Regions from separate parts of the Paenibacillus wenxiniae genome, predicted to be linked through region 3. Evidence: riboswitches for the same ligand, from Rfam matches in the RefSeq annotation. Region 3 holds a riboswitch; each other region holds the start of a gene.
The links. Region 3 has a riboswitch for cyclic di-AMP ahead of kdpF (K(+)-transporting ATPase subunit F). Riboswitches for the same ligand answer to the same signal wherever they lie in the genome.
Positions count from the first base shown of each region.

Region 1: it holds a riboswitch for cyclic di-AMP, as region 3 does, so the genes downstream of both, AAHF22_RS22420 (resuscitation-promoting factor) here and kdpF (K(+)-transporting ATPase subunit F) in region 3, are expected to answer to the same signal.
Region 2: it holds a riboswitch for cyclic di-AMP, as region 3 does, so the genes downstream of both, AAHF22_RS22800 (C40 family peptidase) here and kdpF (K(+)-transporting ATPase subunit F) in region 3, are expected to answer to the same signal.

Region 1 covers NZ_JBCGUH010000022.1:36,799-47,312, reverse strand. Annotated here, with positions in the region: gene AAHF22_RS22430 (HD domain-containing protein) at 198-1,520, shown strand; gene AAHF22_RS22425 (TatD family hydrolase) at 1,592-2,359, shown strand; cyclic di-AMP (ydaO/yuaA leader) riboswitch at 2,555-2,789, shown strand; gene AAHF22_RS22420 (resuscitation-promoting factor) at 3,107-4,222, shown strand; gene rnmV (ribonuclease M5) at 4,430-4,987, shown strand; gene rsmA (16S rRNA (adenine(1518)-N(6)/adenine(1519)-N(6))-dimethyltransferase RsmA) at 4,980-5,864, shown strand; gene veg (biofilm formation stimulator Veg) at 5,995-6,270, shown strand; gene ispE (4-(cytidine 5'-diphospho)-2-C-methyl-D-erythritol kinase) at 6,489-7,343, shown strand; gene purR (pur operon repressor) at 7,520-8,356, shown strand; gene spoVG (septation regulator SpoVG) at 8,551-8,835, shown strand; gene glmU (bifunctional UDP-N-acetylglucosamine diphosphorylase/glucosamine-1-phosphate N-acetyltransferase GlmU) at 9,085-10,479, shown strand.
Region 2 covers NZ_JBCGUH010000024.1:27,390-37,903, reverse strand. Annotated here, with positions in the region: gene motB (flagellar motor protein MotB) at 1-221, opposite strand, end outside; gene motA (flagellar motor stator protein MotA) at 205-1,014, opposite strand; gene AAHF22_RS22810 (hypothetical protein) at 1,216-1,509, shown strand; gene AAHF22_RS22805 (GNAT family N-acetyltransferase) at 1,651-2,157, opposite strand; gene AAHF22_RS22800 (C40 family peptidase) at 2,458-2,931, opposite strand; cyclic di-AMP (ydaO/yuaA leader) riboswitch at 2,941-3,079, opposite strand; gene AAHF22_RS22795 (YwhD family protein) at 3,841-4,362, shown strand; gene AAHF22_RS22790 (ATPase domain-containing protein) at 4,798-6,243, shown strand; gene AAHF22_RS22785 (hypothetical protein) at 6,261-6,512, shown strand; gene AAHF22_RS22780 (LuxR C-terminal-related transcriptional regulator) at 6,499-8,724, shown strand; gene AAHF22_RS22775 (S-layer homology domain-containing protein) at 9,081-10,514, shown strand, end outside.
Region 3 covers NZ_JBCGUH010000002.1:196,262-206,775, forward strand. Annotated here, with positions in the region: gene AAHF22_RS04040 (histidine phosphatase family protein) at 1-455, opposite strand, end outside; gene AAHF22_RS04045 (DUF4177 domain-containing protein) at 590-793, shown strand; gene AAHF22_RS04050 (SMI1/KNR4 family protein) at 885-2,399, shown strand; cyclic di-AMP (ydaO/yuaA leader) riboswitch at 3,030-3,229, shown strand; cyclic di-AMP (ydaO/yuaA leader) riboswitch at 3,553-3,740, shown strand; gene kdpF (K(+)-transporting ATPase subunit F) at 4,059-4,139, shown strand; gene kdpA (potassium-transporting ATPase subunit KdpA) at 4,164-5,828, shown strand; gene kdpB (potassium-transporting ATPase subunit KdpB) at 5,898-7,925, shown strand; gene kdpC (potassium-transporting ATPase subunit KdpC) at 8,206-8,793, shown strand; gene AAHF22_RS04070 (universal stress protein) at 8,790-10,514, shown strand, end outside.

The DNA.
Region 1 (10,514 bases), on a different contig from region 3:
TTCAGCATGAAATTTTAAAAAAATTTCGTTGCTAAGGGGTTTTTGGACATATTTTTACGATATGATAAGTGAATACAGGATTTGTCGATTTGGAAATCATTGCTGATCATATAACGACACTGTTCGACATAATTGACATAATTCTATTTTATACGATTCAAAATACGGGAATCAAGTTTTGCAAAGGAGCGTTATGTATGAAACCGCTACAGCCTTTGGATGAGGAAAAAGTATTCAAGGACCCTGTTCATAATTATATTCACGTCCAGGATCGATTAATCTGGACATTGATCAACACCCCGGAATTTCAGCGACTGCGCCGCATTCGTCAGCTGGGTACATCGTATCTGACGTTTCACGGTGCGGAGCATAGCCGCTTTTCGCATTCGCTCGGTGTATATGAAATTACACGGCGTATCATTTCTCAATTTGAGCGCAGTGGATACGAGGATTGGCCAAGTGAGGAACGTATGGTGGCGCTCTGTGCGGCTTTGCTGCATGATCTGGGGCATGGACCGTTTTCCCATTCTATAGAAGAAGCATTTGAAATGAACCATGAGGAATGGACGTGTCGCATCTTATTAGAAGATACTGAAATTCATCGTGTGCTGGAGGAAGTGGAATCTGGCTTCTCGGAAAAGGTCGCTGCGGTCATTCGTAAAGATTATGAGAAGGCGGTCGTCGTTAATCTGGTGTCCAGTCCACTTGATGCGGATCGGATGGATTATTTGCTACGTGATGCATATTTTACAGGTGTGAATTACGGGACGATCGATATGGATCGCATCATTCGTGTGCTACGCCCGCATAATGGACGTGTCGTCGTCAAAGAATCCGGTATGCACGCGATTGAAGACTATTTGATGTCACGCTATCAGATGTACTGGCAGGTGTATTTCCATCCGGTGACACGCAGCTCGGATATCGTATTGCGTCATATTTTTCAGCGGGCAAAAGAACTGTTCAATAGCGGCTACAATTTCACATTTTTACCACATCCTTTGCCTGCCTTGTTCCGAAATGAATTAAATGTAAAAGAATATTTGCTGCTGGACGAAGCGCTGGTGCAAACGACATTTATGCAGTGGACGCTTGAAAAGGACGAAATTCTCGCTGATGTGTGTACACGCTTTATGGAGCGGCGGTTATATAAATATGTAGAAACCGAATTAATTGACCTGGATATGATCGATCAGATTCGTCATGAATTTGAAGCGGCAGGATTGCATCCACAGTATGATCTGGAAATCGATTTCCCGACCGATTTGCCGTATGATGTTTTCCGTCCGGGTGATCCGAAAAAAGAAAAACAGATTTTGCTGCTGGATCGTCAAAACAAAGTACAGGAAATATCGGAGGTATCCGATATCGTGCGATCGATCAGCGGTATCCATCGTGGCCGGTATCATCTGTATTTTCCACAAGAGAAGCTGGAAAGGGTAAAACACAAGCTGTCACCGCATGTAGCGGACATTTTCGAAGACAAGCTGGGACCTGCTCAAATGGAGTTTGAAATATAAAAAATGTATGAAGCCAATAAAAAAGTTAAATAAGTATTATGCAAAAAAGCGTGTAAAGGAGAATGTACCTTATGTTATTTGATACACATACACATTTGGATTCCAAAGATTTTGATGAGGATCGCAAAGAAGTGATCGAGCGTGCCTACAATAATGGGGTCACTCGAATGGTGAATATCGGATTTGACCGTGAGACGATTCCGACGACGATGCAATTAGTAGAGGAATATGATTTTATTTATGCGGCAGTCGGCTGGCATCCAGTGGAAGCGATCACGATGCAGCCAGGTGATCTGGAATGGATTGCATCTTTATGCAGTCATGAAAAAGTAGTCGCGATCGGTGAAATTGGATTGGATTATCACTGGGATAAATCGCCAAAAGATATTCAACATCGCGTATTGCGGGAACAAATCGGATTGGCACGCGAGCTAAAGATGCCGATTGTCATTCATAATCGGGAAGCGCATGAAGATATTGTTCGGATTTTGCGGGAGGAAAAGGCAAGCGAAGTGGGCGGCATTATGCATGCGTTTTCTGGCAGCTGGGAAACGGCGCAAATGTGCCTCGATATGGGCTTCCATATTTCGTTTGGCGGACCGATCACCTTCAAAAATGCGAAGCAGCCAAAAGAGGTGCTAAAGCAAGTTCCAATGGATCGTTTATTGTTGGAAACAGACTCCCCTTATTTGACTCCACATCCTAATCGTGGGAAAAGAAATGAGTCTGGATATGTGCGTTTGGTCGCAGAGACAGCCGCCGAGCTTAAAGGGGTAAGTCTGGAAGAAATTAGTGAAATTACTACAAAAAATGCGTTGGCATTATTTGGCATTCGGTGAAATCGAGAGCAAAACCACTAAAAAACCGAGCTATTCCGATATATGAATGAATTTTAACGAAAAAATGCAGAAATGTTACAAGTTTTTAACTACTTTTTAAGAAAAACGGAGTTGCCTCTCGCTTTACAGTGAGGTTGTGTTCGGGATATCATTTCATCAGTGATTTAATCTTCGTGTTCATACACGAGATTCCATGATTCGGTCTCGCTGAGTTTCCTACATAGGAGAACGGGGGAACCAACAGCTGTCTTCATTCACTTTAAACCAGCAATACCGGAAGACAGATTGTGTGATTCCTAATACAGGGTCTTTGGGGTGAATTGAGGCTACTTGCGCCATGAGCGAAGGACGTCTCACAGGGTACCAGCTACACGCAGTAGTGCTTATCCGAACCCGACAGCTAACCTCGTAAGCGATGCAGAGGCAACCTCTCATTTTCTAAGTTTCCATTGGACGTACAATGTCGGGAAGCCACGGAAGAGTTGCTCTTGCACTTTTCCCTAGGCTTTTTTGTTTTGTGCAAAAGGAAGTAAGTGAAAAAGAGAAGACCCGGTTTTCACTATCGGGGATCGGTATGCCGCTAGGACTGACCATGGCGCAGGCATCTTTCAACTAGAACGAAGTACCGCAATGCGCTGGTATTTCATCGTGATCATTTTAACGCCTGTGGAAATTCTGATATAGTCGCGTCTATTATACAGTTTCTTTATAGCAAGACGGCGAGACTATGTAAGGAGGACGGAAGAAGTGGGAATTGCTCCTTTCAAAGAAACCCATGGTTCACGCTCATCCAGCATGTCTTACGCGCTGCGTTGGAAGCAAAAAAATCTACGCTCTGTACTGCTCACTTCGCTGGCAGTTGTTGTGGTTATTGCCATGGCACTCTGGCTCATGTACATGCAGGCAAGCAAAAATATTTATGTCGTTATTGATGGCAAAGCTCAAATGGTCGAGACCCATAAGCTACAGCTATCCGATTTGCTGGCTGAACAAAATATTCAAGTAGCACCCCAGGATAAAGTATCAATGTCTATGAACGGAGCAATCCAGGATGGCGACAAGGTATACATTAACCATGCGGTTGCTGTAAATCTTCGCGCTGACGGAGAAATCAAACAGGTGTACACAACAGCCAAAACGGTTGGTAGTGCACTGGATCAGCTTAACATCAAACTCGGTTCCAGAGATAAACTGGACCCCCCTGTCGAAGCAGCCGTGAAGCCGGATATGGACATTCGGGTAACGAGAACCACTTCGATTACAAGCAAACAGGTCGTGGAACTCCCTTACCAAACGATCAAAAAGAACGACGGCGATTTGCTAAAAGGCAAAACCAAAGTTATTCAAGAAGGTCAAAATGGTAAAGTAGTCCAGTATATCGAAAAAGTGTTTGAAGACGGCGAATTCGTCTCCAAGCAAATGGTCAAGAAAAAGACCACCGCTGAAGTGAAAGACAAAATCGTAGCGATTGGTACGAAAAAAGAGGAACCGAAAGCTGTAGTAGTGAGCGAATCGGTTAGCTCGGACTCGTCCAGTTCCGATTCCGACAAAAACTTCTCTTATGCCAAAGTATTAAATAATGTGATGCTGACCGCCTACTCCTCTCAGGAACCAGGGCTGGGTACACGTACTGCATCTGGCACGCGAGTGACAGAAGGACGCACGATTGCTGTAGATCCTAGCGTCATCCCAATGGGATGGTGGGTATACATCGAAGGCATCGGCTACCGCCGTGCGGAAGATACCGGCAGCGCCATTAACGGCAATAAGATTGACGTATATATTGATAGCCTGAGCCAGGCAAGAGCATTCGGACGCAAGACCGGTTATACGGTCTATGTGATCGGTCCGGTAAAGCCGTAAGATCACGGTACAAATCGGTTGCCTGTGCTGGCAGGACTGTTATAGGATATAAGCATTATTAACCACGAGCGTATATGAACCAACCGGAGAAGGGGATGATTCCCCTTCTTTTTGTTTGTTGTTTTGTTATACTAAGGACAATATGAATACGATCGAGGGGAAAAGGGATCTGTATGCCCCCGATCCAGAAGGGAAGCGTACCATCCATTGATTAAAGAAGTCATTGTTGTAGAGGGACGGGATGATACGGTAGCGATCAAGCGTGCAGTGGAAGCCGATACGATCGAAACCGGTGGCTCGGCGATCGGGCCGCACGTTATTCGTCGTGTACGTTTGGCACAGGAGCGCAGAGGCGTTATTATTTTGACCGATCCGGATCATGCCGGAGAGCGGATACGTAAAATCGTCTCGCAAAAGGTTCCGGGCTGTAAGCATGCCTTTATACCGGAAAGCGAAGCGACGCTAAAAGGCGATATCGGTGTGGAAAATGCCTCGCCTGAATCGATTCGAGCTGCTCTGGCGCGTGTGCATACCGAAATGCCAGAAGCAGAAACACTGATCGACTGGGATGATCTGATCACGACCGGACTCGTTATTCATAAACAGGCTGCGGCACGCCGGATGAAAATGGGCAATCTGCTCGGGATCGGTTATGGCAACGGCAAGCAGTTTTATAAACGGCTGCGTATATTTGGGATCACCCGTGAAGAATTCGCGGCAGCACTTTCACAACTTGAAGCGGAGGAACAGCAATCCAATGAATGACAGACACGATATCGCTACGCCGGGACGGACGAAGGAGATTATTAATAAACATGGCTTTTCGTTTAAAAAGAGTCTGGGACAGAACTTTTTGATCGATAGTAATATTTTGAATAAAATTGTCGATGCAGCCGATTTGAATGAACAACGGGGTGCATTAGAAATCGGACCGGGAATCGGTGCATTAACAGAGCGTCTGGCACGTCAGGCGCACAATGTGACCGCGGTGGAGATTGATCAACGCCTGCTGCCCATTTTGCGGGACTCGCTGGGCGCATACGACAATGTGCATGTGCGTCATGGTGATGTGCTTAAGGTGGACTTGCAGGAGCTGTTCCGCGAGGATTTTGCGGAAGTGGAGAAGGTGAGTGTCGTTGCCAATTTGCCGTATTATGTCACCACACCGATTCTGATGAAGCTGCTGGAAGAGAAGCTGCCGCTGGATAATATCGTCGTGATGATTCAGAAGGAAGTGGCACAGCGTATGGCAGCTGCGCCGGGCGGCAAAGATTATGGCAGCTTGAGCATTGCTGTGCAATATTACTGTATACCTGAGCTTGTATGTATCGTGCCGAAAACGGTGTTTATTCCACAGCCTAATGTTGAATCGGCGGTCATTCGCCTGAAGCTACGTGAAGAGCCACCGGTACAAGTACAGGACGAGCAGCATTTCTTCGAGCTGATGCAGGCGTGCTTTGTACAACGCCGTAAAACGATTGCCAACAACTTGAAAACACGCTATTTCAGCGGTAGCGATCGCCAGCAGCTGGAGCAGCTTCTAGCGCAGGCAGGCATCGAGCCATCCCGTCGCGGAGAAACGCTCAGCATCGAAGAATACGGACGTTTGAGTGACGTATTTTTGGCAGCAGGCATTCGATAAAGTTAGCTTTTTAGCATTCCACAAAAAAATCATTGACAAAATAAATTTTGTGTAGCATAATTTAATATTTGATTGACATTTCTTTTCCTTTTTGTTACAATAGGGAGTAGGAAAAGAGGTGGTTGTGAGCATGGCTAACAATGCGCTTACCGAAATCAAACGCAATCTTGATGCTCATGTAGGGCACAAAATTACATTGCGCGCACACGGTGGTCGGAAAAAGACCATTGAACGTACCGGAATTTTGGAAGAAACCTACCCTTCTGTTTTTACTGTTAAGCTTGATGATGAGCATCAAACTTTTGAACGAGTGTCTTACAGCTACGCAGACGTATTAACCGACTCGGTTGAAATCACAGTTTGCGAGGATGATTCCCATACAAGCATCGAGTATGCAGGGAATTGAATAACTGTTTTATGATAAGGCAGTCTTTATCTCCTGCGGGGGTAGAGACTGTTTTGCTTTGTGAATAGACTTTGCAATTCATTTTTTCTATAATTGGAGTATTCGTGGCTATACATAGCTACCTGTAATTTGCGTAGGATAGATGGACAACTGTTCATCACCATAAGCGGATACAGTAACCATAAGAACGGACGGAATGTTGAAGGTGGAGGAACCTCATGAAGCTATATGAAAAAGCGCCAGCCAAAATAAATCTGATGCTGGATGTGCTGCACAAACGCCCGGACGGGTACCACGAGGTAGAGATGATCATGACGATGGTCGATCTCGCCGATCGGTTAACGATTACGGAGTTGCCCGGTCATACGATCAAAATATCCAGTCAGGCTGGTTACATCCCTCTGGATGATAAAAATTTAGCCTATCAGGCTGCGAGTAAGATCAAGGAGCGTTACGGCATTCGCCAGGGCGTGCACATTCATATCGACAAGCAGATTCCGGTTGCCGCCGGCCTAGCAGGAGGTAGCAGCGATGCAGCGGCTGCCCTGCGTGGATTAAATCGACTGTGGAAGCTGGATATTCCTCATGAGGATATGATGGAACTGGGTGCTTCGATTGGCTCAGATGTTCCATTTTGTATTACAGGCGGTACAGCGCTGGCGACAGGGCGTGGCGAACGGCTGACGCCACTGCCAAGCCCGCCGGATTGCTGGGTCATTCTGGCAAAGCCGCCGATCAATGTATCCACAGCTGGCGTCTATGGACGTCTGAGAGCGGATCAGATCAAGCAGCATCCGTCAGCAGCAGCAATGCAGCAGGCGATTGAACAGCAATCGTTTGAAGCGATCTGTAGCGGTCTGGGCAATGTGCTGGAGGATGTGACGCTCAGTCATTATCCAGAGGTACAGCAACTCAAGCAGACGATGCAGCAGCTGGGTGCAGACGGTGTGTTGATGTCGGGTAGCGGGCCAACGGTATTCGGCCTTGTTTCCAAAGAATCGAAGGTAGCACGTATTTACAACGGGCTACGTGGATTTTGCCATGAAGTGTATGCAGTGCGTATGTTAACCTGAGAAGTCCAGGTCGCAATCTTTTTCCAAAAGCCTTCAATGATGGAGGAGACATTTGGAAAAAGATTGCGATTTTCTTTTACAAACACGTACAAAGATGTTATATTCACTTTAATTATTCGGATTTGGGATTTTTTTAGGAGATAAATGTAAATTTTCGTAGATGGTGAGGAGTTAAAGTGAAAAAATTAAAACGGAGCGCGCGTCTGGTGGAGCTGACACAGTATTTGACTTCAAGACCGCACACGCTGATTCCATTAACGACCTTCGCTGACCGGTACGGAGCGGCCAAATCATCGATCAGTGAAGATCTGACCATTATTAAAGAGGTTTTTGAAGAAGAAGGTATTGGTGAGCTTCTGACACTGGCTGGCGCAGCCGGTGGGGTGAAGTACATTCCGCGTCTGTCGAGAGAGAAAGCACTGTCGTTTATGAGCGAGCTGTGCGTGCAAATGGAACAGCCGGATCGTTTGCTGCCAGGTAATTATATTTATATGTCTGATCTGCTCGGTCAGCCGGCTATCCTGAATGAAGTCGGTAAAATTTTTGCGTCCGTCTTTGCCGACACACCGATCGATGTGATCATGACGGTTGAGACAAAAGGAATTCCACTTGCGCATGCTACAGGTACACAGTTGAATTTGCCGGTCGTACTCGTGCGGCGTGATCATCAGATGACTGAAGGATCAGCGGTAAGCATTAACTATGTGTCCGGTTCACATAAAAGTCTGCATACGATGACATTGTCCAGACGCGCGTTGAAAGAAAAGTCGCGCGTACTCATTATCGATGATTTTATGAAAGCAGGCGGCACGATTCAGGGGATGGTCGATCTGCTGGATGAGTTCAATGCGACGGTAGCTGGCGTTGGCGTATTGCTGGAATCCGGAAATGTGGATGTGGAAGATCGTTTGTGGGCAGATTATGTATCGCTCGCTAAATTAACCGAAGTGGATGCTAAAAGTAAGAAAATTACGGTTCAACCGGGGAATTACTTTGAAAATGTGAGTATTTGAATCATTTGACTTATAAATTATATCTTCTAATTGAGAATTGATATCAGTAAATTCGTTTGGATTCGGTAGAAATCGGCAAAAAACAGCCATCCGATAAAAAAATAAACAATTAATTTTCAGAAAAAAGAAGGTGTTTTACTTCCATGTGTGGAAATACACAACCAAGTCTTTATGCAAAAAGGTGGTGAACACACATGGAAATAACGGATGTAAGACTCCGCCGCGTAAATTCCGAAGGTCGGATGAAAGCCATTGCCTCCATCACAATCGATAGTGAATTCGTCGTTCACGACATTCGAGTGATTGATGGTAACAATGGGATGTTTGTCGCGATGCCGAGTAAGCGGACACCGGATGGCGAGTTTCGCGATATCGCGCATCCTATTTCTTCCAGCACACGCGAGAAAATTCAGTCGGCTGTACTAGCTGAATATGAGCGTGCTGGATTGGAAGAAGAAGTTATCGAAGAAGGCGCATAAGCAACACCTTTATACTTATTGGGGTTTAAAAGAAAAGAGAGCCACGGGAGCGAGAGCTGTGGCTCTCTTTTCTTTTTGCGCGGAATACGATATATTCAGTATGGAGTTTTTTTGTAAAACATGAATGGAACGTACACATATACAAGGTTAAAAATGGAATGCAGCGAGCAATATGCACACACTAGCTGGCATAGATGTGCACAGTGTTGTAGCAATCATAATAGATTACATCGATGGAGGGACTATCATTTGAAAAGATTAGCGGTGGTACTAGCGGCAGGCAAAGGAAAGCGCATGAAGTCAAAGCTGTACAAAGTGCTGCATCCTGTATGCGGTAAGCCTATGGTGGGTCATGTACTGGATTCGATCCAGCGGATCGGCTGTGAGCGCAGTGTCGTTATTGTTGGTCATGGCGCGGAAGCGGTGAAAGGTTATCTTGGCGATCGTGCGGAATATGCACTGCAAAGCGAGCAGCTCGGAACAGGACATGCGGTCCGTCAGGCTGAGCCGATGATCGGTAACGAAGAAGGCATTACCATCGTAATCTGTGGCGATACACCGCTCGTTACACCGGAGACACTGGAGAAACTGATTGCCCATCATGAGAGTGAAGGTGCAGCGGTAAGTATTTTGACCGCTTCGATGGAAGATCCGACCGGCTATGGTCGTATTATTCGCGGCGAAGATGGTGGCGTAACGAAGATCGTCGAGCAAAAGGATGGTACACCGGAAGAGCTGTTGACCAAAGAAATCAATACCGGTACGTATTGCTTCGACAACAAGCAGCTGTTTGCAGCGCTGTCCAAAGTGGATAACAACAACGCACAGGGTGAATACTATCTGACCGATTGTATCCGCATTTTGCGTGCAGAAGGCGAGCGCATCGCTGCGTATGAGACGCTGGATCTGACGGAATCGATTGGTGTGAACGATCGCGTAGCATTGTCTGAGGCAGAAGGCTTTATGCGTGAGCGTCTGGCGACAAAGCATATGTTGAACGGGGTAACGATTATCGATAAAGCATCTACGTATATCGGTGCAGACGTAGAGATCGGTTCGGATACGGTGCTGTATCCAGGTACGATGCTGAACGGTCATACCGTTATCGGTGAAGACTGCATCATCGGGCCAAACACCGAGATCGATAACTCGGTCGTGGGCAATGGTACAACGATTCGTCAATCGATTGCTGCGGATGCCAAAGTGGGCAATTCCGTTAATGTAGGTCCGTTTGCTTATCTGCGTCCAGGTACAGAGCTGGCAGATGAAGTGAAAGTCGGTGACTTTGTGGAGCTGAAAAATGCTAAAATCGGTCACGGCTCCAAAGTTCCACATTTGAGCTATGTAGGCGATGCCGAGGTCGGCGCAGGCGTGAATATCGGTTGCGGTGCGATCACAGCCAACTACGATGGCTACAATAAATTCAAAACGATCATCGAAGATGATGTGTTTATCGGTAGCAACTCCAACCTGATTGCACCCGTGCGTATCGGTAAAGGCGCTTATGTCGTTGCCGGTTCGACGATCACAGGCGATGTGAAGGAAAATGATCTGGCGATTGCACGCGCACGTCAGGAAAATAAAGCGGGTTATGCGGATAAAATCCGTGCAAAAGCGAAAGCACTGAAAGATCAAAACAAATAATTGCTGAATCGCGAACAAAATGCCCTATTCGCCGA
Region 2 (10,514 bases), on a different contig from region 3:
GTCGGTGCTAGTGAAGTTTGATCCATTACGCCAGTACCGCCGGTAAAAGCAGCATTAAGCGCTTCAGCCATTCCTTTAAACTTGGAAGCGTCCAGTGAACTCATGGAAAATAGAGTAATAAACAGTGCCAGCAGTAGGGTCATCAGGTCAGAATAAGGAAGCAGCCAGCTTTCGTCCGCGTGCTCCTCATGAGGCTCGTGTCGTTTACCCTTCTTGCTCACCGGCGCCACCTCCTCCTTGATCAGCATCAAGTTCTGCGCTTTCGGCTGGCGTCAGGAATACAGCTAATTTCTGGCTAATCGCCATCGTAGATACGCCGGATTGAATAGATAGGAGACCTTCAACCATCATGAGCTTGATCTCTACCTCTGCTTTGGACATACGTTTCAGCTTGTTTGCCATCGGATGCCACAGTACATAACCGGTAAAGATACCGAGAACCGTCGCGATAAATGCACCTGCAATCGCGTGAGACAGCTTCTCCATATCACTAAGGTCAGCCAGCGCGGCGATCAGACCAACAACCGCCCCAAGTACGCCGAGCGTTGGCGCATACATACCTGCTTGAGAAAAGATAAGCGCGCCGGAACGGTGACGCTCTTCTGTAGCATTGATATCTTCCATCAGTACGTCCTGAACGAACTCCTGATCATTACCATCAATAATCATCCGCATCCCATTACGGAGAAAAGAATTGTCGATTTCTTCGACTTTGGACTCCAGCGCCAGCAAACCTTCGCGGCGTGTGATCGAAGCCCATTCCATAAACATCCGCACCAGTTCCTTTTTATCAAGCAAAGTCTGGTTTTTGAAAATGATACCGAACAACTTGGGAACACGTTTTACTTCGTTCATCGGAAATGCCATAAAGATTGTAGCTGCCGTACCGACCAAAATAATAACATAAGCCGCCGGGTTGTTAACCAGACTGACCAGTGGGGCTCCTTTGAGGATCATCCCGACTACCAGGGATAAGATCCCTCCAATTAAGCCAATAATTGTTGAAATTTGCATAATACACCTCGTCCGTGAGTATATATTGTAGTGCGTACACCACTCTCTTCCATGGAATGATGGAGTTGCATGATGGGATTGCTTAAATCGCTGATACTTTTTTATCGACAGAATATGATGCAATGTTAAGAGTTTTTTTGAGTTATAATGGAAAGAAGTTGGTAAATGTAACAATATCGACAGATTGAGGGGAGGCAGAGTATGGGTGTTAAGCATGGACGTGATTATGAAGGGATTCTAACCGATTTAACGACAGCACTAAATATGATACCGGATAGTTATCTGTTTTTTCAGATGTCATCGGAAGAATGGCAAGCGCTAAATCCAGACGAACAGCGCGAAGTACAGGAGGCGCTGGCAGAAGATTTGTTTTATGCACTTGGCTCCGAGCCGACGATTCAGGTGGGAAGCGGTATCGTGATCTATGCTGCGGATACGCATCGAATCGATATTTTGATCGGCGAGACTGAAATGACGTTTGTATCGTTAATTTAAAGCGAGCACCCGCGGTTGTTCGTATAGATAAGGCCTGCCAGAGCAAGAACGTATGAACATACGCTCACTCGGGTAGGCCTTTGTTGATTTCATATGATCTTTGTTCATTTCATATGATGATGTTGGATTGATGCAGTGATATTAGGATTGCTCGGTAAGGGTTGTATCGTACACCATACAGTAGAAAGGCTTCATTCCGTCGGGTGTACGGCGACTGTACGTATCGGTAATATGAAAGCCCGCTTTCTGATAGGTGCGAATCGCACGCTGATTCCAGGTGAGTACTTCCAGATCAATCTCTGCCGCCGGATTGCGAGCGATAGCGGCTTCAGTAATCGCACGCATAAACGATTCACCATAACCGTATCCGCATAAATCAGGTCGCATACCCACTCCAAGTCGGATCGTGCCGGTCAGCGGGAAAAATTGAGCAAAGCCGTATAGCTCACCTGTAGCATCGAGAATGGAAACATACTGTTGCTCACGAAGCTGCGGATCACCAAATTCGATTCCTAGCTGCTGCATCTGCTCCCACGGCAACCAGCCATAAATATTATAGGGCGGATCGTAATGCCAGTTACAAATAAGAGCAGCATGCTCGGTACTCATCGATACGACGGAAAAGGGCAGTACACATGCAGGCTGCATCATAAATCTCCTTTCGGCTTTATCCAATAGATACAATAAAATTACAAAATAAATATTGGAAAATGTGTTTACCATAATTTATACGCGGGTAATTATAAGTAGACATAATTATAGGGTTACCTTATTTTTATTTTAACTTTTTTTGCCTAACGTGTAACTTAACTCAAGTTCGTTTCGTTTATATAGTATACAGATACAAAGCGCCACGCAAAATAAAAAACCGCAAAAGATTCTGGCGGGAATCCTTCGCGGTCGATATAGTAGTCGATACGTTGTTGTCAAAGTTGCATAATAGTCAAATTAGTTATCTGTAGCGAAAGTGTCAAAAGCATAGTTGCTCATTACACGTTTAGCACCGACAAAACGGTCAGCGTAATAGTCCATGCTAAGATTATCAATTCGTACACCTTTCGATGTAGAAGCGTGTGCGAATTGAGTGCTGCTTACCATAACGCCTACATGTGAAACTCCTGCTCCAGTCGTGTTGAAGAATACGAGGTCACCAGCTTGCAGATCGTCTTTGCTTACCGCTTCGCCTACCTGATATTGCGACGTGGATTGACGCGGCAGATCAATGTTCATTTTACTGAATACATATTGAGTGAATCCGGAGCAATCGAAACCGTTGAACGTTGTTCCCCCGATGCGGTACGGTGTTCCCATTGCTGGTTCAATGATCTGGTCCATTCTGGAATCTGCATGTGCACTGCTGTTCCCCATAACAGTAAATGCAATTGCGAATCCCATGAGTGCGGCGGTTAGTTTCTTTTTCATGTTAAATCGTTTGTCCCCTTCCAATGCCTACGAGGTTAGCTTAAGGATTCGGTAGAAGGTCTCCCCTATGATCCCTCTCTTGCAAGATCAATTCACCCAAAACGGTTCCCCCGCTTTCCGGTGCCACGAAATTTGGCTTCACACTTTGATTAATGCACCGTAAGACGATATCCAACTTTTACGACAATTTTCGGCTTCTCTAACAATAGTTACAAGCTTACTTTTAAAGTTTACAAAGTTGTTACTAAAAACTTGCTGGGTTTATTCTAACAAAGGTTTTTTACTTTGGCAATGTCTGTTGTGCACTTTTTGCGTGAAAAATCTTGTCATCTTTGTGAGCAACATCGTGAAAACCGCGCCGTTAAAGGGATTATAATTATTAAAAAAATTAATCTTTAGTCGAAAAATCCCGTATATTGCGATTGGAGCATGCAATTAGACCTATAAAAGTTACTCGGCTATCCGTTTACTTTGTCATCTTTGATAGGGCTGTCAGCGATATCAAATCGTGACTACTATAGTATAACACTAGGACAGCCAGGAGTTTCATTGGTTTTTCACGCCTGATCCGCTACAATAATGTTACAATTAATATTGAAATTCATTGTTTATGGCATGGATGCTGCAAGGCATGACATCTGTCTTCATATCGCAGCTAAAAGCTACAGCTAGCTTACTATCGATGCTGCTTACCTCTATATAAGGAATGTTCTCTATATAGAAATCATTTATATAGCGTAGAGTGAGCATTTGAAGCTTGCCCATCCATCACGCTGGATAGAAGCCGTAGACAGACATGCAGCAGCTATCGGTACAAAGGGTTACAACTATGAAACGCTGCTTTTTTTATATCGGCAGCAAATATAAATTATGAACAGAAAAGGAGTATTTTTCAACATGGATCAAAATATGGATCAAAATCAATCGGCTCAACCGGCTAAAAAATCGATGTCCTTGAACATTATTAGCAGTAGCAAAAAGAGCAGTAAACATAAAGGTTTTGGTGCAGGTGCCATTAACTTGAATAACGTTTCTCCTATTATTATCGATCATGGCGAGGCTAAAATCGATATCGGGGCGATGCATGCCAAAAGTAAAGTCGAGCGTGGCATCAAGTTCCTCACAAATCGTGATGAGCTGGAGGGCGGACGTCAGGTATGGCTAGTCTGGGTTGCGGTAGACAAGCAGCCTGAAGGCGGAAGCTACGCTGGAGCGACGGCGTGCGAGATGATCATCGATGAGGAGAATAAACGAGGCTGGAAAATTCTCGCTGACCATGTGAATAAGCTGGATTATGCGATCAAGCGTCGCATTATGCTGAGTGAGCTTGGTCCAGACGAGAAGGCCGCCCTGAAAACATTGCTCGTTAGCCATAATGAAGAATGGTGGGATCGTTCTTCCGATGAGCTGAAGCAGGCTCTGGACAACTGAGCTGGCGTGTTACAATTATGAATTAGATCATAGGCCGACTATAGCTTTTGCCATTCATGCATGAAGCTAGCAGTCGGCTATTTTTATGGAGAAATACGAATGGATCGTTACGATTCAGTTTATCGAGTATGTAATCTATCCGAGAGAGACTTTTCCAGCGCAATTTCCAGTGCCGATGCATGATTATGCATGTTATATTCACGGGTTTGGGATATAATTTAGCAATTTCATTAAAATATTATGATAAACACCAGAAAATATTATCATCTTCTGGAAAAATAGGGTATAAATTATTAAACCTTTAGTCTCGTTTTTAAATTGGAAAATAGCTTTTGTTAATGTGCTATCCATTGTTATAATTGCTGTACAGTCGTCTTCGTAAGAAAGCTAACCCTTGCGTGACTAAAATTATTCTACAGATGGAGGGAGCAATATATGCCTAACACAAACGCTATTAAGACACGTGCTATTCGTACAGGTATCCCTGGACTCGACGAGATTTTGCATGGCGGTATCCCACCGGGAGCTGTAGTTATTCTCGAGGGCGAGCCTGGAACCGGTAAAACAACGATCGGGATGCAGTTCCTTGTAGAAGGTGCGATCAACTTCAACGAGCCAGGAATGTACATCACATTTGAAGAATTACCGGAGCAAATTTACGAAGATATGAGCGGATTTGGATGGGATTTGCGTCAGCTAGAACGGGAAAATAAGCTGCGCGTTATTTGCATGGAGCCAGATATTTTACTGGATCAGATGCTACAGCCTAACGGTATATTTGAAGCGGTAGTGAACGAGATTGGCTGTAAGCGTGTAGTGATCGATAGTATCAGCTTATTCCGTATGGTGAGCGCGAGTGAACACGTTCGCAATAATGTATATACGATTCGCAATATTATGCGTAAGCACAATCTAACGTCTTTCTTTATCCGCGAATATGCGGAGCTTAGCGAAATGAATATCCCTTTTGAAAATTATATATGCGATGGGATTGTCAGGCTCTCCCTCAAGCCGCTGATGGAAAAATACCGTAAGCGTACCATTGAGGTGCTGAAAATGCGTGGCACGCGCATTATGGAAGGCGAGCACACCTACAAGTTTATGAATGAAGGTGTCTACATCGTTCCATCTCTGTCGATGGCTGAGGATAAAACGTTAACGCGAGAAAAGGAAGTATTTTCTACAGGTATCGACACACTGGATGAATTGCTTGGCGGCGGTATTCCTCGCGGTAGCGTATTCATGATCGATACGAATAGTAAAGCGAACTATCGCTATCTGATGTCTTCGATCTATGCCCAGCGCCTACGAGATGATGATTGCACGGTGGCGTTAATGTCGGGTAATACTCCACTGGATACATTTGCCGATACGATTGAGCTGTTTGGTGTATCGTTGCGGGAATCGGCACGTCAAGGAAAAGCATTTTTTATTGAGCACTATCGCAGAGCCGTCGATTCCGATCTTGAAAAAGCGATGATTCGCGTAGATAAGGTGGCGAATGAAGATTACGCACAGGTATTAAATGATAAGCTGGGACCCATTTTTGAATGCGAGGATACGTGTGATCGACGCTGGTTTATCTATTACGACCTGAACACCATCATTTCCGAGCGTGGCCGCGACTTCCTGTTGCGTTATTTTGCCGAAGAAATGTCTACCTGGCGTTCGCTTGGTATTACGATTGTTGTGCATTGCAACTTTGCGGAGATTGGAACAGAGACAGCTTCATTCCTGGAGCGTACATGTAATGGGGTTATTCGTACGTGGGTAGATGGCAATTACCAGTATCTTCAGGTTACCAAATCCCCTAGCGGTCGTGTGTCTACGCCGCACATTATTGCGAACGCACCCAATGAACCATTTGTGCAACTGATCTAAGGAGGGATGGGGACCTTATGGTAGCAGAAAGCGATGTAATTACGTTACAAATGGAATGCACTTTATTTTTTGAAAATAATCCGTATGCGATCGAAACATGTAGTGGCCTATCGAAGAGGCTGGGCCGCAGTCAAGAGATCACCGAGCGCGCCCTAAATCGTCTGGCAGATATGTCGATCCTTGAAAAGAATGGTGATGGTGTTCGCGCTATTTACCGCTACAGGGCGCCATATGTGCAGACAGAAGTGGATCTGAATGCCTATGATTGATACAACAGGGATCGTTAGTGATATAAGAGACGTTTGTCAGGAGTTGCAGGATACGTATGCTCAGTTAACCGATCTATTCATTATAGTGACCGATCATGAAGGACGTTTGATGACCGCACCTTCACATTTGAGCCATGCTGCTATATTTGAACAGCATGCCGATGAAATGCAGCGCTTGATGCAGCAGGAGATTGGCAAGTTACAGGGGATCAAGCAAACGTTACTATCGGATCAATGGGTGCCGGGTATTCGCTGGCTGATTGCACCGGTGAATCTGGAACCGCTCTCGCCCAGCTTTTATATTTGGGCAGGAATTTTGATTCAGACCGGTACGCGCGAATCGGTATTGTCTCATCCGAATTTTGTACAGCAAGATGCGGATGTGTCGACTGGCTTTTTTGAGGCGATGCAGCGCTGGGTGCATGAGACCCGAGAGATAACGCCTGAGCAAGAACTGTTTAAACGTGAGAAAATTACGCGACTGGCACGAGCGATGTCGTTAATTTTGAAATCGAGTTATAAGGAGAAGCGCTTAACAGATCGACTGGTCGCTCTGAGTGATACACTCGTTACGGAGCAGTCGGCTGTAAACCCGATTGAAGAAATTACGCGAATTGTGCTGTCATCCAGTGATCTGGCGGATATTTTCGGCTTTGCGCTACGCACCGGAACTGGCAAGTATACGGTCATTAATAGCATGGGTACAGCTGCACCAGAGCTGAACGGTGCGGTGTTCCATGACGGAGAAGGCTTTCTTGGACAGGCCGTGCTGAGCGCGCAGCCATCGCGCTGGACGAATGTAGAACGCGATCCACGCAGCAATTTCTTTTTGCAAAAAGGGGTGCCTCAAGTTCATGAAGTGCAGTGCTTCCCGATTCGTTACGATGATGAAGTGTACGGATTGCTGTTTGGCGTGAGCTATAAGGAGCGTTCGATTCCAGGGCTACATTTCCAATTTGAAGAGACGATGATCTCGCTCATGGGCTGGTATATCGCTAACCACCTCACGTATGAGAAGATGGAAAAACAACTGCAACGATTTAAGCCGCTGATTGAGCTGTCACGGATGATCGTGTCGGTACAGGATGCACAGCGCGTGATGTTTATGCTGGTCGATATGAGTCTTAATCTGGTGTGGAATCCGTCTGCATCGATCGTCGTCCACCGTACATCCGAAGATGGCAAAATTCAGATGGTTGCACGCGGCATGCAAAGTCCAAATGGCGAGACGTATGCGAAAGATATTGCGCGTCGCTATCTGGAAAATAGTGAGCAGCCAGCAGCCAATTACTATATTAACCACAGTACACCATTTGCGATTATGCTGGAGTATCCAATCGTGTATGCAAATCGTACACGTGCGGTGCTGGCAGTGGCAGTGAGCAGTGAGCAGGAAGGCGAAGAATGTCGCGAGATTTTGTCGGCACTGGCTATGATGGGCAGTGTGGTGATGAAATCGGTATATGATCGCCAGCAGTACATGTCCAATAGCAATCGCTTTGCGCAGATTTTGCACGAATCGATCCGCGAGTGGAATGTAGCGCTGTATCAATTGACTGCCGATGCACAGCGAATTGTGCAGGAGTTTGCGACATGGGGCGGTATTACGAAGGATGAGGCTGATATGATCGGTCGCGCCTGTCTGATGTCTTATTCCGATCCGAATATGCTGCGTAGCTTCCCACATCTGTTCCAGCAGGAAGCCGAGATGATTGAGGATTATAGGCTTATACAGGATAATCAGTCAGTGCCGGCAGGCAAGTCGTATTGCCGTGGAGGTCAGATTATGGCGCTTGCTTTCGCCATCGCGGCATCTGCTGATGATGATATGCGTGTCGTTAATGATCTGCCGATTGGCGGTATTGATCAAGGATTGATTAGCCAGTTCCGTTTGTTTGTACTGAGCCGTCATACACTGGAAACGGAAATCAGTCTGGTTGAAGAAAAGCCTGCCGTGGCTACTCGCCCTGTCTCGTCGGAAGGTGCAGAGGGTCGCGGCCTGGAAGCGATCGTAAAGCAGTTTGGCCTATCGCCTCGTGAAAAAGAAGTGCTGGAGCTAGTAGTGAAGGCATCCAGCAATAAAGAAATTGCCGCTACGCTCTTTATTAGTGAGCATACGGTGAAAAATCACTTAACTAATATTTTTAACAAAATGGGAGTCAGTGATCGTGCGCAAGCGATTGCGGCTGTATTCAATAAAAGTATTGGCTAATGATGATGACATAAAAGCAAATCGTAACCGAATCGTATTCGGTCAAGCCAGCGTACCATACGCTGGCTTTTTTGTTTATCGTAGATTCGTAATCATCGGCAAGAAAGTGATGTTTTTACGTTTTTATATTATAAACATTTAAGGGAAAAATAAGAAAATATACTTATTTTTTAAAAAATAGTGATCTTTTTTTAATTAATAGTCGAAATTAGAGGAAAAGGAGGGTATATTTGTATATATTCCTAAATTAGGAATATAAGACTGCTAATTGCTTTGTTTACAGCACAATAGTCTTACCAGCTTCATTTGCTAGCCTAGTCGACATCTACTACAAACTTTCAAAAGGGGCGAAAGAGATGAGGAAAAAGGGGTATTCGTTTTTGATTCTGCTGCTGGTTATTAGCCTAATTTGGCCTAGTATACCTAAGCAGGCGAATGCCGCAGGCGGATTAGGTATTTCGTCTGCTAATGGTCAAAATGTCGCAGGGCAAACAGCCACAGTCACTCTTACTTACGAGCCGGGAATCGCGATTAATCTGATTGGTAGTGTGATCATTTCACTGCCAGCAGGATTCACGGCAACGACAGCGGATCAGTTTAATGGAGTGAATATTCCCTCCAACAGTATCAGCTCCGACGGAAGAACCGTTACGCTCAGCAGTTTATTAACGCTGAATCTAGGTGCTTCCAATACATTCACACTCAACAATAAAGTGCTTCCTGCTGTAGGGAGTTATACGTTTACCGCTTATACGCGTAGTGTGTTAAACGTTACGATTGGTGAGTCCACGCAGCAAAATAATTTCACGATTCTGGCATCAACTCCAGCGCCTACAACAGGTCAGGTGAGTGTATCCAACCAAATCTCAGGTTCCTCTACTGTCACAGTGACCGGGCAAAATCCGGGTGATATTATCACTGTGTACAACTCCAGCAATCAGGTGCTTGGTACAGGTACAGTGAATGCCTCTGGCACAGCCACTGTAACGGCCACGCTGGTTCCGGCAGGGGGCACAATTAGCGTCAGTGCCAAACGCGGCACTGCTGAAAGCTCCCGGACAAATGTCACTTATGGTGCTGCTGTATTAAGCGCCATCCCTTCCTCCAGTATTACCGTCGCCAATAACTATGGTTCACAGGATACTGTAACCGTGAACAATATTAGTGCGGGCGATCTGGTCACTGTATATTCTGGCAGTAGCTCGATTGGTACAGCTACAGCGAATGCGAGTGGCACAGCCGTTGTCTCCACTACACTGAATGCCGAAGGCGGTACGATCAATGTGAGCCGTACACGCAGCGGAGTGGAAAGTGCATTTAATGCAGTGACGTATAGTGCAGAAGTTGTACCTCCTATCGCTGCTGCTAACGTTTCCATCAACAATGCGTATGGCGGATCGTCTACCGTCACTGTTAATAATTTGAAAGTTGGTTCGATCGTAACGATATCTTCGGGTAGCACTATTCTGGCTACAGGCCCAGCGCTTACGACTTCGTTAACACTGCCGGTTGTCTTAACTCCGACAGGCGGAAGCTTGAGCGTGAGTGTAAAAGAAGGATTGTTACAGAGTGCAACAACGACAGTAAACTATCCTTCTATTACTGTTCCTGCTATTCTGGCAACGAATATTACCGCTACGAATAATGCAGGTGACTCGGATAGCGTAACGGTTAGCGGCCAAGTGCAAGGCGATACGGTCACTGTATACGATAGTACAGGTGTACTGGGTACAGGTACCGTAAGTGCTCAGGGCAATGTAACCGTTCCGGTAACGTTAACACCTCTAGGC
Region 3 (10,514 bases):
CGCATGTAGAGCATAAGCGCCCAATGACTAACGATCAAAATATGCTCGGCGTCAGATGACAAAATAATATCCAGCGCACGATCAATACGTGCGTTCGCCTCAGCAACCATACGTTTGTAACGCCTGCTGAGTAGTGGAGCGATGCGGGCAAAAACTGCCCAGCCGATAAAAGGAAAGCGCAAGCCTGTATTGAACGTCGGCGGCGTAATCTCACGCAGCTCTGGCATAATAACGATTTCACCGGGATAAATGAACTGTGCCGTTTTGATCGCACGGGGTAAATCGCTTGTAAAGCATATTTCCCAGTTCAGCCCGCGTAGATCGGTTGTGCCTTCTTCAATGTCAGCCACATCGTATTCTTCCAGCCAGGTGACCAGTTCGTTTACGGTCACCATCTGGCGAATTGGAAACTCTTTATTCACTTTAAAATGGCGCACAAGTCCAATAGTCTTCATCAGCAGTATGGTGTAACTCCTTCTATTTAGTATGCTACAATATTGATTATACCCATTTATAGCCAGTTATACTGCAACTGATAAAGTGGGCTTTCATAGATTTGTATTATTGTTTCGGAAAGGAAGATCATACCATGATTCAGTGGGAATATAAAACAGTAAAATTAGCAGCCGGCGGCTTTCTCGGCGGCAAGGTAGATGAGCAACATTTGCAGGAAACATTAAATGCGCTCGGCTTTGAAGGCTGGGAGCTAGTTTCCAGCTTTGATACGGCGATGTCGCAGGGAGCGTCCCGCGAAATCATCCTTATTTTCAAACGCAGCGCCTTGCTGGAATAGACCGGATCGACTACGTACATAGTATACGTACAATGATGGTTTGCTGTCCAACAAGATCATCTTGGCATAAACAGATAAAGGAGGCAACCGCATGATTGGAACATGGATGGAAGAAATCAAATCCATGCTGCGCGGCAAGCTGAGCAGTCTGGAATCATCCTTACTCGCTTCAGCTAGCGATGAGGACATTTCGCAAGCCGAGCAGGCGATGAACGTTACGTTCCCAGCACAACTTAAGCAGTTGTATCGACTTCATAATGGGGAATCACATAGCGGTCCCGGTTTGTTTTTTGGACTGCAATTTTTGACGCTTGAAGAAATGGTGAATGAATGGAAAATATGGTCGGATTTGCAGGAGGAATACGCAGATATGGGCGACCATTATTCAATTCCTGCCGATTGGATTAAGGAGCAGTATATCAATCGGCAGTGGATTCCATTTTGTCATGATGGCGGTGGGAATCACCTGGGCATCGATCTTGATCCAGGTCCAGACGGTATCGTCGGTCAGGTGATCAATTTTGGTCGTGATGAAGAAACGAAATTCGTCATTGCTCGTGATATCGAACAATTTATTCATTTTATGCATCATACGATCCATACAGGCAATTATACAGTCGTGCAGGAAGAAGGAACGAGCTACTGGATGTATGGACGTCATGAACAAGCTCGTTTGCTTTGTGACGCGCAGGAGTATGCATTTGGTGCAGAATGGGATACCGCCAGCAAGCAGCTGTCTGTGGAAGAACTGGCAGCCTGGGAAGCCGGGTTACCACATCCGTGGCGAGAATGGATGGAGCAGGATTACGGTTCAGCCCAGCAATTTACAAGCTTATATCAGCTCTATTTGCCCAATAAACAGATTAGCGATATTAGCCCACTTGCAGCGTGTACACAGCTACGCGAGTTAAGTCTGTCTCGCAATGTAGTCGATGATCTAACACCGCTAGCTCATTGTCGTGAGCTGAAAAAGCTATATGTGCTGGACAATCCAGTCGCAGACCTAAGACCACTGGCACAATTGCCTTATTTACGCCAGTTGAATATTAGCGATACCCGTGTGGCTTCGCTGGAACCACTCGCTCATCTACAACGTCTGGTTGAGCTGGAGTGCGAGCGGATTCCAGCAACAGATTATACACCGTTGCTTCATATCCCAACGTTGGAATGTCTGACCATCTCTACTCCCGATGCGGAGCAGGCTGTCGTTATGAGCCAGTTAAAGCAGCTGAAGCAATTGACTATAATCGATGCACAGCAGTGGGGCGAACAACAGTGGGCAGCACTTGCTAACCTGTCACTCGTATCGCTGACCGTTACAGGGGTTCGCTGGAGCGATATGCGCTATATAAGTCATTTTACTTATCTAAAAAGCTTGACGCTGGCTAATGTTGAAGTGAACGATATTTCGGGACTCTCTTCCTTACCTGCTTTGCAAAAGCTTAAGCTAGCAGGCGATAATATGATCGCGAATCCTGAAGCAATCGCACAGTGTAGTGCCTTGTCTTCTTTTACAGGAAATGAGAACGATGTAGAGTTGCTACAGGCAGCGTTTAAGCAACCTGTGAGTTTCTCGATCCAGTATGATCGACGTTATACGATGTAAATAATAGCCCGTCCGGCGTATGAGCGGACGGGTTTTATATGATGGAAAATGCAAATAAAATAAATGCACATTGCACACAAACCAGATGAATAATCTATACGCAATAACGTCTTTTTCGATCGTGAGTATCGTTAGATTAATATTAGCGCTGACCGTACATAGCAGCACAATAGCAGGTATTTACTATCGATAATGATGTGCTGACAAATACTCGGATCGCCTCGTTTTTGCAAATGTGAATAATGACATATCGATTTGCGAAACTGGATGAAAAGCTAGATGAAAATGGTGAAATGTAATGTAAAATCTAAGCTGATGAGCGATATAGGGAGTAAAAAAGAGCTTGAGGGAGGTATCCCTCGTCTGCATTTTCAAAAGAGAAAGCTGTGGGAAATCACGGCTTTTTTTGCCTTTTTGATCTGCTTTACACTTCGGAATTACAGGAGTAATATACATTTCAGGATTTAGAGATTTGCGCTTGCAACGACTTCTACTATGCTGGTAGAACCGCATAACAGCAGGAAAGCACAGCGGTGCTAAGCCAGACTGTTCCGGCGATCCGTCCAGCAGGAAGCGTGAAGATGCAAATCGGTATTTGTCCAGATCAAACAATTGAATTTCAGAAGTTTCTTGTTCTTATTGCTGAGTTTCCGGTTATCGCCGGAAAACGGGGGAACCAATTCGCAGCATGTCAAAGGTGTGAGAGCCGATGACCGTCTGCATGGGGTGAATCCGTCAGCACCGGTAACCATGGGACCGGCGCTGATGGTAGGGCGACTCTCACCGCCCGAATCCGACAGCTAACCTCGTAAGCGCAGGTCGGGAGAGGAGTGCAGAACTTGTGCCATCATGACACAGGGTATACACGCTCTGTGTTTTCTTATGCCCTGTTAACGCTCATCAGCTTCTGAAGTCAGACGAAATGGACGGAATATAGTATTGCAATGGCAGTGCACGCACGATACGAATGGAACGATACATGTACTTTTTGAAACGGTAGAAGTCGATTTGGCCGTTATGTCATGTGACACCTGGACAGTATGAATATGTACGCTCAAACTGCTGAACGCTGTACAATTACGGGCAATACGATGATAGATTCGTTTTCGCTCTGCTTATGCGATTTTCGCTGTATGGATTTAATCTTTGCTCTTTTACATGTACGCTTAATTTCCTGTTGGTTCGTGCTTACGTACCGCATACAGGAAAGCGGGGGAACCAATCGTCAGAACTAGCTTGGAGCAAGCGGTCTGACACGGGGTGAATTCCGGCATCGCCGGAACGGGCAATCTTCCAGCCCGAACCCGACAGCTAACCTCGTCAGCGATTCAGGAAGAACTTATATCCGGCTTACGTCATTCTGGTCTACACATATCGATGTGTCTGATCGGTTACACACGGAAGAAGCCCGGTGAAAAGTTCGATTTTTACCGAGGCTTCTTTTTTTGCGCCTAATTTCGCTTTTATTGACGCAAAATCGTTCGATTGGCAACTTGAACATTATCTACCATCAAATTTAATCTTACGCATGTTCATGCTGAAGGGGAAAGAAATCATGTTGGATATTTTAATGATTGTGCTCATTTTACTCATTGCATTCGCGCTTGGCGGACTGGGCATCTGGTCATCCAGAGTGATCGGAGAGCGAGGGAAAGAACAATGATCTGGCTATTATGGCTTATAATTGCAGGCTTGCTAGTGTACTTGTGTTATGCCCTGATCTATCCGGAAAAATTTTAAACAGGCAGGAGAGAGTGAGTGAGTATGTTCGCATATATCGGAGTTGCCTTAACTTTATTAATTGCGCTATTGCTGGCGCGTCCAATGGGTGCTTATATCGCCCGTGCATTTGATTATACACCGGGAAAGCTGGATCGTTTCTTCGGTCCACTGGAAAAGATCATGTATAAGCTGGGTGGTATCCGGCAAAATAATCAGACATGGAAGCAATATGTTGTCGCTTTACTTGTCAGCAATACGGTTATGGCATTGATCGTATATGTCATTTTCCGTTTACAGGATAAGTTGCCGCTGAATCCAGCAGGCATTCCAGCGATGAGTCCAGAGCTGGCATTTAATACAGCGATTAGCTTTTTGACGAATACGAACTTACAGCATTATAGCGGTGAAAGCGGATTGTCGCTGTTCTCGCAAATGTCTGCCATTGTGTTCATGATGTTTGTCTCACCGGCAACAGGGATTGCCGCAGCGATTGCGTTTATGCGTGGTCTTGCCGGAAAGCCAATGGGAAACTTTTTCGTCGATCTGGTGCGGGCGATTACACGTATTTTGCTGCCATTGTGCGTTGTTGCTGCCCTGATCTTCATTAGTCAGGGGGTTCCGCAGACGTTACAAACGTCTGTAACAGCCACTACATTAGAAGGCACCCAGCAACAGATTGGCATGGGACCGCTCGGCAGCTTTGTTGCTATTAAGGAAATGGGTAATAACGGCGGTGGATTTTTCGGCGCTAACTCGGCGCATCCATTTGAGAATCCTGATGCCATTAGCAATATGCTACAAATGATTCTGATGTTGCTCGTACCGATCTCGCTTCCATTCACGTATGGGCGTATCGTTGGTAATCCGAAGCAAGGACGGGTGCTGTTTGTATCGATGGCAATCATGTTCTTGATTATGCTCAGTTCGTCGCTCTATGCAGAGCATCAAGGGAACCCTCTGATCAATGAGCTTGGATTACAACAAAGTGCAGGTTCGATGGAAGGGAAAGAAGTACGATTCGGGATTGAACAATCGTCGCTCTATTCAGTCGTAACGACAGCGTCAGAGACCGGCGCCGTGAATACGATGCATGATACTTTAACACCGCTCGGCGGTATGATCGCCCTGAGTAATATGATGCTTAATACCGTATTTGGCGGTTCAGGTGTCGGTATGATGAATGTGCTTATGTATGCGATGATCTCAGTATTCCTATCCGGTCTGATGGTTGGACGTACACCTGAATTCCTCGGTCGTAAAGTAGAGGGGAAAGAGATGAAGTTGATCGCGGTCACATTACTCATTCAGCCGCTACTTGTGCTGGCGCCAACGACGATTGCGCTGATGGTATTTCCGAATACGATCTCGAATCCGGGCTTCCACGGTCTGACGCAAGCGCTGTATGAATTCACATCATCTGCGGCTAACAACGGGTCAGGGTTTGAAGGATTGGGCGATAATACGATATTTTGGAACATATCGACCGGGATTGTGATGATGATTGCGCGCTTTTTCTCGATGGTCACATTGCTTGCGGTTGCTGGCTCCATGCTGGCGAAAACACCTGTGCCGGAGAGCAGTGGTACGCTGCGTACCGATCAGGCGCTGTTTGGCAGTGTATTTATCGTGGTGGTTGTCGTTGTCGGCGCGTTAACTTTCTTCCCGGCGCTTGTACTCGGCCCGATTGCTGAGCAATTGACCCTTTAAATGTTAAAAAAGCACATATACAGATGGTGAAGCATATTATTTGAGGATAATCAGGTGGAGGAATCAGCAATGAAAAATCAAGCTTCCGTGATGAACCGGGATCTGATAACGAAAGCATTACAGCAATCCTTTGTAAAATTAAACCCGGTTTTAATGATGAAAAATCCGGTCATGTTCGTAGTCGAGATAGGTCTGTTAATTAGCTTACTACTCGTGTTTGTACCGGGGGCATTTGGTGATTCGGTATCGGCAAGCTTTAACATTGCCGTAGCGGTTATTTTGCTGCTGACGATCTTATTTGCTAACTTTGCCGAAGCACTCGCGGAAGGACGCGGTAAAGCACAGGCAGATTCACTCAAAAAGACGAAAAAGGAAATTACCGCACGTAAGCTGGAAGGCGATCGCATCGTAGACGTGCCATCGACTTCTTTACGTAAAGGAGATCTGGTCGTCGTTCGCCAGGGAGAGATGATTCCTGGTGATGGTGAAGTGATCAAAGGGCTTGCGTCAGTGGATGAATCAGCGATTACGGGTGAATCCGCTCCGGTAATTAAAGAAGCAGGCGGTGACTTTAGCTCGGTCACCGGCGGTACGATGGTCATCAGTGATGAGATTACGGTACGGATTACTAGCGATCCAGGCGAATCGTTTATGGATCGTATGATCAGTCTGGTCGAAGGCGCAGAACGTCAAAAAACACCGAATGAAATTGCGCTCAATACCGTACTGATTAGCTTAACGATTATTTTCCTGATGGTCGTCGTGACGTTACCATTTATGGCGCAGTATCTCGGTATTCATATTCCAATTCCTGTTCTGATTTCACTGCTCGTCTGTCTGATTCCAACGACGATCGGTGGTCTGCTGTCCGCGATCGGTATTGCCGGGATGGACCGTGTCACTCGTTTCAACGTGCTGGCGATGTCGGGTAAAGCGGTGGAAGCATCCGGTGATATTAATACGATCATTCTCGATAAAACCGGTACAATCACATACGGTAACCGGATGGCGAGCGAATTTGTGCCAACTGAAGGGCATACAGCCGAGGAGGTAGGGCACTGGGCAGCCGTCAGTTCGGCGCAGGATGAAACGCCAGAAGGACGCTCCGTGCTGGAACTGATGAAAAAGCAAGGCTGGACGATCGATCAGGAGCTTCCATATGGAGCAGAAGTGGTCGAGTTCCGAGCAGAGACGCGAATGAGTGGTCTGAATTTGAAAGATGGCCGTAAAGTACGTAAAGGTGCGGTAGACGCTGTGAAAAATTGGGTCATTGAACAGGGCGGTCATGTACCCACTTCATTGCAAGCAAGTAGTGACCGCATCGCGACAGCAGGGGGTACACCACTGGCAGTCGCTGTCGATGATGTGATCTATGGTCTGATTTATTTAAAAGATACCGTTAAAGCAGGGATGCGCGAACGGTTTGAACAGATGCGCAGTATGGGCATCAAAACGATTATGTGTACCGGTGATAATCCGCTCACCGCAGCAACGATTGCTCGCGAAGCAGGGGTCGATGACTATATTGCTGAAAGTACACCAGAGGATAAAATTGCCGTTATTCGCCGTGAGCAAGCACAGGGCAAACTAGTTGCGATGACAGGGGACGGTACGAATGATGCACCTGCACTGGCACAGGCAGATGTCGGGATTGCGATGAACAGTGGTACGGTAGCGGCGAAGGAAGCAGCCAATATGATCGATCTTGATTCTGACCCTTCCAAAATTATCGAAGTAGTGGCGATCGGTAAGCAGCTACTCATGACCCGTGGCAGTCTGACCACATTTAGTATCGCGAATGATATTGCCAAATATTTTGCGATTATTCCAGCGATGTTTATGGTGGCTATTCCACAAATGCAAGTGTTAAACGTGATGAATTTGCATTCGCCAACGTCGGCTATTCTATCTGCCTTGATTTTTAACGCGATTATTATTCCGATTTTGATTCCACTGGCGATGAAAGGTGTCGCTTATCGTCCGATGAGTTCGACCCGGTTGCTGCGTCGTAATCTGTTCATTTATGGTCTGGGTGGTGTCGTTGTTCCATTTATTGGCATTAAGCTAATTGATATGCTAATTCAGGTAATGGTCTGAGCGATCGTATAGTGAATCGATAAGCATCCGTAACAGAGGACGAGTACTGGAGAATAAGCACTAGAAAACCATTACTAGAGAGCCAAGCATACGAGTAGTAAAGAGCGATGGAATGAACGAGTAAGCGCAGTGAGGATAAGTACAACAGCAACATGCAAGTAAATAACTATCCCAAACGCTATCAAAATGGTGAACAGACGTGTAGCCTGCCATTTATCGGATATCGGATGGACAGGGCAGGCTGCCCTTATTCACAATCAGGAACAGGAGAAGACAGATTATGCCTATGAAAATCGTATGGACGACGCTTAGAACGAGCGCGGTTTTATTTATCGTATGCTGTGTCATTTATCAGCTTGCCATTACAGGCATCGCCAAGCTCATTATGCCGCATCAGGCATCAGGTAGCTTGATCTACAATAGCCAGCATCAGGTGATCGGCTCCGAATTGATCGGTCAGCAGTTTAAAGATCCACAATTTTTTCAGGGACGGGTATCGAGTGTCGATTATAATGCGAACGGTTCGGGTTCCTCGAACCTGGCTCCATCCAATCCAGCGCTGATCGAACGGATGAAAGCTTCGATTGAAGCGTGGAAAAAGCAAAACCCGGATGTGCCGGTATCTTCACTGCCAATGGATCTGATTACGAATTCTGGTTCCGGTCTTGATCCAGACATTAGCCCGGGAGCGGCGCTGGCTCAAGTACCCCGTATTAGCAAGCTGACCGGTGTATCCGAGGACAAGCTACAAGCTCTGATCGCACAAACGACGACTTCGCCACAGCTCGGTATGCTTGGTAATTCGGCAGTCAATGTGCTGAAGCTGAACATCGGTCTGGAGCAATTACAAGCAGGCTCGAACTCATGAGTACATTTAGACGCAAATCGCCTGAAGAATTGCTGGAGATGATTACCCGTCTCAAACAGGGCAAATTAAAAATTTATATCGGAGCCGTTAGCGGCTCCGGTAAAACGTATCATATGCTACGGGACGGTCAACTGCTCAAGCAGGATGGACTGGATGTAGCATTATGTGCGGTTTCCACGTTACGGCGACCGGAGACGGTACAGCAGCTTGGCGATCTGGAACGGATTCCGAGTATTCACTGGATAAAGCACGATGCGGAGGGACAGGCGTGTGAGCAAAAGGATTTGAATGTGGAAGCGATTGTTCACCGTAATCCGGAGGTACTGCTCGTTGACCATCTGGCACACCGCAATCGTCCTGGTGCAGAGCACGCCACACGCTGGGAAGACATTCAGTATTTGCTAAGCAAAGGGATTAGCATTATGGTCACCGTCAATGTGTATGAGCTTCAAGGTGCGGCGCAGCTTGCCCGTCATTATCTTGGGCGAGAAGTAGAATGCACCGTACCTGAAGATGTGCTCGTACAGGCGGATGAAGTAAGGTTAATCGATGTGACACCTGAGGTGATTTTACAGCGTGATCTGGCAGGGCATTTGAACGGCAGTACAGATCGAGCTTATTTTGAACGTGGTAATCTGGCGGTGCTCCGTGAGTTGGCATTGCGAACAGTTGCTGAAGGTGTGGGCGATCTGCTGGAAAAGCATCGTGCAGAACAAGGATTAACAGGACCGAGTGGCACAGCAGAGCGTATTATGGTACTGGTGCAATATCACTGGAATGGTTCGATCTATATTCGTCGTGGACAGCAGATTGCTCGTCGGCTAAGCGGTGATCTGCTTGTCGCTTGCTTTCGCAAGCGCGGTGTGAAGCTGTCAACAGAAGAACGCACATTTAAACGGGCTTTTCGAGAATTGACCGAGCAGATCGGCGGCGTATTTGAGGAAATTGTCATTCGCTCACGTTTTTCCTTATCCCGGCAAATGGTTAACTATGCCCGCGAGCATCAGGTGACCCGAATCGTACTCGGACACTCCCGGCAAAAGCGTTGGCAGGAGCTAATTAACAGTTCCATTGTGAATGGACTGCTGCTGCACACACGTCATATCGACATTTTCCTGATGGCGGATCGTGCGGAGCAGGAGGGGGAACGCATTTTACCCGCACGCACCGCAGCGGTGAAAAAACCGGAAACGTATCGCCGCCTGCCCTCAGATGAAATGAAACGTCAGATTGAGAGCATCAAGCGCGGTACATTTAAAGTGTATGTAGGTGCAGCACCTGGTGTGGGCAAGACGTATACGATGTTGCGCGAAGGTAGAGAGCTGCTTCGTCAGGGCATCGATGTGGTGATCGGACTTTTAGAAACGCATGGACGTAAAGAAACAGCGGAGCAAGCACAGGAATTACCGCTTATGCCACGCCAGCTTATTTCATACAGTGAGCGACAACTGGAAGAAATGGATCTGGATGCGATTATTGCACGCAATCCAGAGGTGGTACTTGTCGATGAACTGGCGCATACGAATGTGCCCGGCAGTCGCAATGCGAAGCGGTATGAAGATATTCGCGAGCTACTGGAAGCGGGTATCTCGGTCATTTCCACCGTCAACATTCAGCATCTGGAAAGTTTGAATGATGCGGTCGAGCAGATTACAGGCATTCGAGTGCGCGAGACAGTGCCGGATTCGATTTTGCATCTGGCAGATGAGGTGGAACTGATC